DNA from 4 places in the Bradyrhizobium sp. NBAIM03 genome. Region 1 is predicted to be linked to each of the others. Evidence: predicted binding sites of a transcription regulator. Region 1 holds the regulator's gene; each other region holds the start of a gene.
The links. Region 1 encodes LexA, which represses DNA repair genes until DNA is damaged. Its sites were predicted from a motif close to TGTTCNNNNTGTGTTCNG; they were not measured.

Region 1 (2,201 bases):
GCCGACATCCTGATCACGACCGGCGGTGCCTCGGTCGGCGACCACGACCTGGTCCAGCAGGCGCTCAAGGGCGAAGGCATCGCGATGGCGTTCTGGAAGATCGCGATCCGGCCGGGCAAGCCGATGATGCACGGTCGGATAGGCGCGATGCGCGTGATTGGCCTGCCCGGCAATCCCGTGTCGTCCTACGTGTGCGCCTTCCTGTTCATGGTCCCCTTGATTCGCGCCCTGTCGGGCCGTTCAGCGATTCATCATCGGCGCGAGCGCGCCGTGCTGGGCCGCGATCTCGCCGCCAACGACCAGCGCGAGGACTATCTGCGTGCGCGGCTGGAGGAGCGCGACGACGGCACGCGCGTCGCCCTTCCGGTCAGCCATCAGGACTCCTCCCTTCTTGCGAATCTCGCTGCGGCACAGGTACTTCTGGTGCGCGCACCGTTCGCGCCGAAGGCCGAGGCCGGCACGCCTTGCGAGGTGCTCCGGCTGCCCGTCTGAGCCGCCCAGCCACACGCATTCCGCGAGCTTGGCCGCGTTCACCATAAATTAAGCAGTTGCGGAACACATATCGAACATATAGTGTCCGTTCATGATTTGTTTCGAGGATGTAGCGGCTTAGTGCCGGCTTCATCGTGTCGGAATCGAACGACATCAACCGGGGGACTTTGGTCGAGATGTTGACGCGCAAACAATACGAGCTTCTGCGGTTCATCAGCGAACGTCTGAAGGAAAGCGGCGTGCCGCCGTCCTTCGACGAGATGAAGGATGCGCTCGACCTGCGCTCGAAGTCAGGCATCCATCGCCTGATCACTGCGCTCGAGGAGCGCGGCTTCATTCGCCGCCTGCCCAACCGCGCCCGTGCCATCGAGGTGATCAAGCTGCCCGAGCTCCAGGCCGCCGCCGGCAATCGCCGTGGCTTCACCCCGAGCGTGATCGAGGGCAATCTCGGCAAGGTGCGCGCGAGCTCCAGCCCGCCCGCGGACGAGGGCGAGCGCCCCGTCGCGGTGCCCGTGATGGGCCGCATCGCCGCCGGCACGCCGATCGAGGCGCTGCAGACCCGCAGCCATACCATCAGCGTGCCGCCGGACATGCTCGGCTCGGGCGAGCACTACGCGCTCGAAGTGCGCGGCGATTCGATGGTCGAGGCCGGCATCCTCGACGGCGACATGGCGCTGATCCAGCGCAACGAGACCGCAAATACCGGCGACATCGTGGTGGCATTGATCGACGACGAGGAGGCCACGCTCAAGCGCTTCCGCCGCCGCGGCGCCTCGATCGCGCTCGAGCCCGCCAATGCCGCCTACGAGGTCCGCATTCTTCCGCCGAACCGCGTGAAGATCCAGGGCAAGCTGATCGGGCTTTACCGGAAGTACTGATAACGGAAGTCTCAAGCGCCGCGCGCGCTGCGATCGGCATCGTCGATCCAGGATCGGAGCGGATACTTGCCCGCTCCGGCCGGTCTCTCGCGCCGGCTGTCCGGTCCATCTTCCCGCGCGACATTCCCCCGCGCAGGCGCGCAGCCATTTCTGCTTCGCCGGTAGAGTTGTGCCGGCAGTGCTGATAGCTCCGGCCGAATGCAAGGACGCGAGGTTTGTTCCTATCGAATCCGGGAAAGATAATGTGATCGCGCGCTGCGGACGCGAGCCGCAGATTTGCCCATAACCGAGCAGAGCGTTGTATGCTTCCACTCTGATAGAGGCCTGCGCCTCGAAAGAGACGCGGGTCGCTATCCCAGCATGAGGAGCACCCGATGTGTGACTACAGCCTGCATGCCGTCGCGACGCGCCCCGCCGAAGTCGGCGAGACGATCGTCACGACAACCTTCCGCGGCACCTCGACGCGCGGTTTCGCTTCCGAAGCCGATCCCTCCGTCGCGGTCTGTCTGCTGCCGGGGACGGAGCTCGCTTTCGCCGACAATGTCCGCTACGACAACCGCTGGATCTGGACGCGCACCGTGAACTCTCGCGTCGGCAAGTTCGGCAAGATCGACCCGCACATTCCCGATCGCCATCATGACGCGATCGAATTCCCCGACGGCAAATACGTGCTGGTGACGCAGCTCGTCGAAGGCCAGCGCGCGACCGTGCTGCAATTGCCGGTGACGCAGCCAGCCCCCGAGCGCGAGCACAAGCCGCAGATCGTCGCCGACACGCGGCCCACGATCACGCGCCTGCCGATCGGCTGACGCCCTTCGGCCGACAGGCCGA
Region 2 (2,201 bases), on a different contig from region 1:
GTAGGGATTGTTGAAGGAGAACAGGCGCGGCTCGATCTCGGGGATGGTGAAGCCGGAGACCGGGCAGGCGAACTTTTCCGAGAACAGGATGCGCTCGGGCCCGCTCTTGTCGTGGATTTTCGCGGTCTTCTTCTTTTCCTCCGCAGGCGCAGCCGCCGCGGGCGCATCGGCGAACTCGACGACGGCAAGGCCTTCGGCGAGCTTCAGCGCGGTCTCAAAGCTCTCGGCGAGGCGCTGGCCGATATCGGCACGCACCACGATGCGATCGACCACCACGTCGATGTCGTGCGGGAATTTCTTGTCGAGGCTAGGGGCTTCCGCCAGCTCATGGAAGGTGCCGTCGATCTTGACGCGCTGAAAGCCCTTCTTGAGCCATTCGGCGAGCTCCTTCCTGTACTCGCCCTTGCGGCCTCGCACGACGGGGGCGAGCAGATAGAGGCGGGTGCCCTCGGGCAGCGCCAGCACGCGGTCGACCATCTGCGAGACGGTCTGGCTCTCGATCGGCAGGCCCGTGGCCGGCGAATAGGGCACGCCGACGCGGGCCCAGAGCAGGCGCATGTAGTCGTAGATCTCGGTGACGGTGCCGACGGTGGAGCGCGGGTTCTTCGACGTCGTCTTCTGCTCGATCGAGATCGCCGGCGACAGGCCGTCGATCTGGTCGACGTCGGGCTTCTGCATCATCTCCAGGAACTGGCGGGCATAGGCCGACAGCGATTCGACGTAGCGGCGCTGGCCCTCGGCATAGATGGTGTCGAAGGCGAGCGAGGATTTGCCGGAGCCGGATAGCCCGGTGAACACCACCAGCTTGTCGCGGGGAATCTCGACGTCGATATTCTTGAGGTTGTGCTCGCGCGCGCCGCGGATCGTAATTGCGCGCAGGCTGGAGCCCGCGTTCTGTTGTTGGCGCTTCGCCTTGATCACTTCATCCATCCGAGTTGCCCTCAAGGAAGCCCAAAGGTGCGCGATCGCGCCAACAAAAAAGGCGCGCTGCGCCCGGAACCGGGATCGGCGCCGATGGGTATGGCAGCGAACGTAGGAAGAACGGCGGCGGATTTCCAGTGGGACTTGCGAATCGTCAACGGATTGTTGGCGTGCTGGCGGGATCTGGCAGCAGGAACGCGCGGAACCGCTCGCGGAGCACCCAGCCAAAACAAAAAGGCCGGCGCGAGGCCGGCCTTTCGTGACGATGTGACCTCGGCAGGGAAGTTCAGTACTTCGCGACCACCGGGCCACCGAAGGTGTAGTTGAGTCGAACGGTAGCCATGTCCACGTCCTGCTTGATGCTGTCGGTGCGAGTGGTCACGCCGAGGAAGGTGAAGGTCTCGTTGTGCCTGCCCATGAACAGGTGGTTGTATTCGACAGCGACCGACCAGTTCGGGGCGAAGCCGAATTCTATGCCGGTGCCGACGGTACCGCCCCAGCGCGTTTCGTTCGCGGTGTCGAGCGTAACGCCGCCAAAACTGCCAGTGTACTTGTTGTGAGTGACGGCAGCGCCGCCCTTCACGTACCAAAGCACGTTGTTCCAGGCATAACCGACCTGGCCAGTGAAGAGGCCAATGGCGTCGATCCTGGTCTCGTTCACCAGCGGCGCGAGCGCGGCAGGCGAGCTGATGTTCGAACCCTTCAGGTCAGCCCAGTCCCCCTGGGCTTCGAGACCGAATACCCAGTTGGCGGACTGCCAGCGATAACCGATCTGGCCGCCGACGAGTGCGCCGGTCGCATTGTGACAACCTTCGGCCACCGCCGGAGCGACCACGAAGGGGCCGACACTGGTGAGATCCCAACAGTTGCGGCTCCAGCCACCGCCGGCGTTGGCGCCGAGGTAGAAACCGCTCCAGTTGTACACCGCGATCGGTGCCACCGGAGCCTTGGTGTAGGGGCGGGCTGCCAAATCGGCCGCCGAGGCCGGTGCCAACGCGCTGAGTGCGAACAAGCTGGCCGAAGCCAGCAAAAGCTTCTTCATATCCATTCCCCACTTCCATTTCTCATTCCGGTCTTCCGGAGAGCGGAAGAGCAGCGGACCTTATGACTCAAGCAACGTCATTGCTTTTACACCATTGAAGCCAAAGGTTGTGTCACCCAGCGGCCACACCCCTTCGAAAAGCGCGAGCGAACGGGCGGCCGCAACAAACAAAAAGGCCGGCGCGAGGCCGGCCTTTCGTGACGATGATGCGTCAGAGACGAAGCTCAGTACTTGGCGA
Region 3 (2,201 bases), on a different contig from region 1:
AAAACGAAACGGGCACCGAAGACGTCGGCAACTCAACGTCCTCAGTGCCCGCTCCTCGCGAAAAATTTTCGCGTTAGGTCTTACTCGTCCGCCGGCTCCTCGCCGTCGGCGTCGCGCTCCGGCGTGCCGGCCAGAATCTGCTCGGCGATCAAACCGGAATTCTGGCGGATCGCGGTCTCGATCTTGGCGGTGATGTCGGGGTTGCCCTTGAGGAACGCTTTGGCGTTCTCGCGGCCCTGGCCGAGGCGCTGGCTGTCATAGGAGAACCAGGCGCCGGACTTCTCGACGATACCGGCCTTGACGCCGAGATCGAGGATCTCGCCCATCTTGGAGACGCCCTCGCCGTACATGATGTCGAACTCGACCTGCTTGAAGGGCGGGGCCAGCTTGTTCTTGACCACCTTGACGCGCGTGGTGTTGCCGACCACCTCGTCGCGCTCCTTGATCGCGCCGATGCGGCGGATGTCGAGGCGGACGGAGGCGTAGAATTTCAGCGCATTGCCGCCGGTGGTGGTTTCCGGCGAGCCGTACATCACACCGATCTTCATGCGGATCTGGTTGATGAAGATCACCATGGTGTTGGACTTGTTGATGGAGGCCGTCAGCTTGCGCAGCGCCTGGCTCATCAACCGCGCTTGAAGTCCCGGCAGCGCATCGCCCATCTCGCCCTCGAGCTCGGCCTTCGGCACCAGCGCCGCCACCGAATCGACCACGAGAACGTCGACGGCGCCCGAGCGCACCAGGGTGTCGCAAATCTCCAGCGCCTGCTCGCCGGTGTCGGGCTGCGAGATCAGGAGCTCGTCGATGTTGACGCCGAGCTTGCGGGCATAGACCGGATCGAGCGCGTGCTCGGCGTCGATGAAGGCGCAGATGCCGCCCTTCTTCTGCGCTTCCGCCACCGTATGCAGCGCCAGCGTGGTCTTGCCCGAGGATTCCGGCCCGTAGATCTCGACGATGCGTCCCTTGGGCAGGCCGCCGATGCCGAGCGCGATATCGAGCCCGAGCGACCCGGAGGACACCGCCTCGATGTCCATGGAGCGGTCGTTCTTGCCGAGCTTCATCACCGAGCCCTTGCCGAACTGCCGCTCGATCTGGGAGAGCGCGGCGGCCAGAGCTTTACTCTTGTCCATGGAAGATCCTTCGACGATACGCAGGGCAGTTGCGGACATTGGGTCGTGCTCCTTATGGCGAGGATTCGCGTGAGGGACAAACGGTTGCGAGGCAGCTCGGCGATAAAAGCAATGTACCCCATTTGTTCTCAGTTCGCAATATGTTCTTTTGCGGATTTTGTCTTTCTGACTGGACCAGGAGACAACGGAGCTGGTCGAACCGGCCATGCTGGATCGTCACGCCGTCCGCACTGTGCACAACTGAACAGACGCGGATCCATTTCTGGATCCTAATGCATCACACCGCGCGGACCCTGGCCACTATCGGTGATGAGAACGCTGACCTCGCGCTCCCACCTCCTCGCACGGAAAGAGCGCGCCATGTTGAAGCGACGACGTTTCAAGCAGCAACTGACCCTTCAGGACCGGCTGTCGGCATGGGTGAAGCAGGTCCGCGAGCAGGCGTCCAAGCTACCTCCCGGGCCGGAGCGGGACGCGCTGCTCAAGAAGGCGCGCCAGGCCGACGTTGCCAATCATCTGAACGATTGGGTCAAATCGCCGGGGCTGCAGCCGCCGGAATAGTCGCCTACGCCGGGTTCCTCGACGCGACCATGACCGGGATCAACGACGCGCGACCAGGGCGCCGTCATGTTTCCGTAATCCTGCGGCACCGAACCTTTTCGCGGTCTCGGGCCTTCTGTGGGGATGGGACCGCAACTTTTGGGGATCTCTGGTCATGACGAACAACGACACGCAGCACGATACGCTGAGGCGAAAGCCGCTGCTGGACGCCGCCCACGAGGAGATGGTGAAGTTCGAGCGCAAGGAAAACGAGTTCCGCAAGAAGGACCGCGAAGAGCGCGCCGCCGAGCTCCGTCTGCCGCTGAACGAGATCAAGGTTCATTAGGCACTGCCAGGACCGCCGTCCGGAGCGGGCCAGGCCCGCCCGCGATGCGGCACTCCGCTCTGTTCCTTGCCCGGAACCTCCGATCGGCATCGCCGGTCGGGGCGCCGCGACCGCGGATGCACCAGGTAGCTAAATACTACCAGCAACCCATTGGCGAAGCGATGAAATCGCCAGGACCCCTACTG
Region 4 (2,201 bases), on a different contig from region 1:
AGGATGCGTTCGACCGTCCTGGTGCCGAAGCCCGGAACGCGCAGCAGCTCCTCGCGGCTGGCGCGGTTGACGTCGAGCGGGAAGCGGTCGCGGTGGCGCAGCGCCCAGGCCAGCTTGGGATCGATGTCGAGCGGCAGCATCGCGCTGTCGTCGACGATCTCGCCGACATCGAAGCCGTAGAACCGCATCAGCCAGTCGGCCTGGTAGAGCCGGTGCTCGCGCAGCAGCGGCGGCGCGCGCAGGGGTAGCGCGCGGCTGGCATCGGGGATCGGGCTGAAGGCGGAGTAATAGACGCGCCGCAGCCGGTAGGCGCCGTAGAGATTGGCGCTGGTGTGGAGAATGGTGTGATCGGAGGCGCTATCTGCGCCGACGATCATCTGCGTGCTTTGTCCGGCGGGCGCGAAGCGCTGCGGTTTGGCCTTCGTCTTGGCGCTGCGGCTCTCCTCGGCCTCGTCCAGCTTCAGCCGCAGCCGGCCCATGGTGCGGCGGATCGCGCGCACGTCCTTCTCCGGCGCGAATTGCTGCAGGCTCGTCTCCTCAGGCATCTCGATGTTGATCGAAAGGCGGTCGGCATATTTGCCGGCCTCGGCGATCAGCGCGTCGTCGGCCTCGGGAATGGTCTTCAGATGGATGTAGCCGCGGAAATGATGCTCCTCGCGCAGTTTTCGCGCGACGCTCACCACTTGCTCCATCGTGTAATCAGGGCTGCGGATGATGCCGGAGGAGAGAAACAGGCCCTCGATGTAATTGCGCCGGTAGAAGTCGAGCGTGAGCCTGACCAATTCGTCGATGGTGAAGCGGGCGCGTGGGACATTCGAGGAGGCGCGGTTGACGCAATAAAGGCAATCGTAATTGCAGGCGTTGGTCAGCAGCACCTTGAGCAGGGAGATGCAGCGTCCGTCCGGCGCGTAGGAATGGCAGATGCCCATGCCCGGCGCGGTCGAGCCCATGCCCTTGCCGTCGCTGGAATCCCGCTTCTCGGTACCGCTGGAGGCGCAGGATGCGTCGTATTTGGCGGCATCCGCCAGAATCTCCAGCTTGCGTTGTACGTCCATGTTTGAATCTCTTTGATTCCGCTCATGAATCTTTGGATGCGCCAATTCGATTGACTCTGCCGGCGCCGTTAGCTTTATATTAGAACATATCATGAACAAATGAGCCAGCCGCTGGTTCTCTTTTTGAGAGCCATCGGCAATCACCTCTGAGGAGCGGCGAGCATGAGCGGCGCACGTATGAGCGCGCTTGCGATCCTGCGCGGCCAGATCGAGCGCATCGAGACGGCGGAAGTCGTGCATCCGCGCGATCGCATCGTACTCGGCCATGGCGCGGCCGACGCCGCGCTGAAGGGCGGGCTCGCGCGCGCGGCGATCCACGAGGTGTTTTGCGAGGGGCGACAGGGCGCGGCCGCGACGGGGTTTGTCATGGGCCTTGCGGGACGCGTGAGCGCACGCCGGCCGCTATTGTGGGTGCGGCAGGATTTTTCGGAGCTCGAAACCGGCGCGCTGTCGATGAGCGGGCTATCCGAGCTCGGCCTCGATCCGCGCTGTGTGGTGATGGTGCGCGCCGCCGATGTCGAGAGCGCGCTACGCACCTCGGCCGACGCGCTCGCCTGCGATGCGCTGGGCGCCGTCGTGCTCGAGCTCTGGGGCGAGACCAGGCAGTTCGATCTGGTGGCGAGCCGCAAGCTGACGCTGGCCGCGCAAGGCTCGGGCGTGACCGGCCTCTTGCTGCGGATGGCCGCGCAGCCGCTGCCCTCGACCGCGGAGACACGATGGATGCTGCGTGCGGCGCCTTCGCCGCCGGGCTCGGTGTGGAGTGCCTGGGGCGCGCCGGTGTTCGATGCCGAGCTCTTGCGCAATCGTCATGGCCCCTGCGGCCGGTGGATCATGGAATGGAATTGTGATGAGTGCCAGTTCAGTGAACCGTCGACGTATCCTCAGCCTGTGGCTGCCGCGCCTGCCCATCGACAGGATCCAGCGGTTCTTCAGCAGCGCCGGGCTGGGTAAAACCAACCATGAGCCGAGCATTGTCGTCATCAAGGACAACAATGCGCTGGTGATCCATGCGCTGGACGAGGCCGCCGAGCGCCTCGGCCTGTATATCGGCCAACCGCTGGCCAATGCGCGGGCGATGTGCCCGGATTTGCGTGTGTTCGACGCCGATACCGTGGCCGATACGAAGACGATCAGCGACATCGCCGA

Region 2: the regulator LexA is predicted to act here: its motif matches at 1,027-1,044, upstream of uvrA (excinuclease ABC subunit UvrA).
Region 3: the regulator LexA is predicted to act here: its motif matches at 1,261-1,278, upstream of recA (recombinase RecA).
Region 4: the regulator LexA is predicted to act here: its motif matches at 1,136-1,153, upstream of I6F21_RS24060 (DNA repair protein).

The regions. Positions count from the first base shown of each region.
Region 1 covers NZ_JADYVS010000010.1:206,139-208,339, reverse strand. Annotated here, with positions in the region: gene glp (gephyrin-like molybdotransferase Glp) at 1-492, shown strand, start outside; gene lexA (transcriptional repressor LexA) at 669-1,370, shown strand; gene I6F21_RS17850 (hypothetical protein) at 1,745-2,179, shown strand.
Region 2 covers NZ_JADYVS010000025.1:48,723-50,923, forward strand. Annotated here, with positions in the region: gene uvrA (excinuclease ABC subunit UvrA) at 1-930, opposite strand, end outside; gene I6F21_RS29230 (outer membrane beta-barrel protein) at 1,208-1,963, opposite strand; gene I6F21_RS29235 (outer membrane protein) at 2,188-2,201, opposite strand, start outside.
Region 3 covers NZ_JADYVS010000009.1:68,790-70,990, reverse strand. Annotated here, with positions in the region: gene recA (recombinase RecA) at 81-1,169, opposite strand; gene I6F21_RS15745 (hypothetical protein) at 1,491-1,691, shown strand; gene I6F21_RS15740 (hypothetical protein) at 1,846-2,016, shown strand.
Region 4 covers NZ_JADYVS010000017.1:30,500-32,700, reverse strand. Annotated here, with positions in the region: gene I6F21_RS24065 (putative DNA modification/repair radical SAM protein) at 1-1,055, opposite strand, end outside; gene I6F21_RS24060 (DNA repair protein) at 1,218-2,006, shown strand; gene I6F21_RS24055 (DNA polymerase Y family protein) at 1,903-2,201, shown strand, end outside.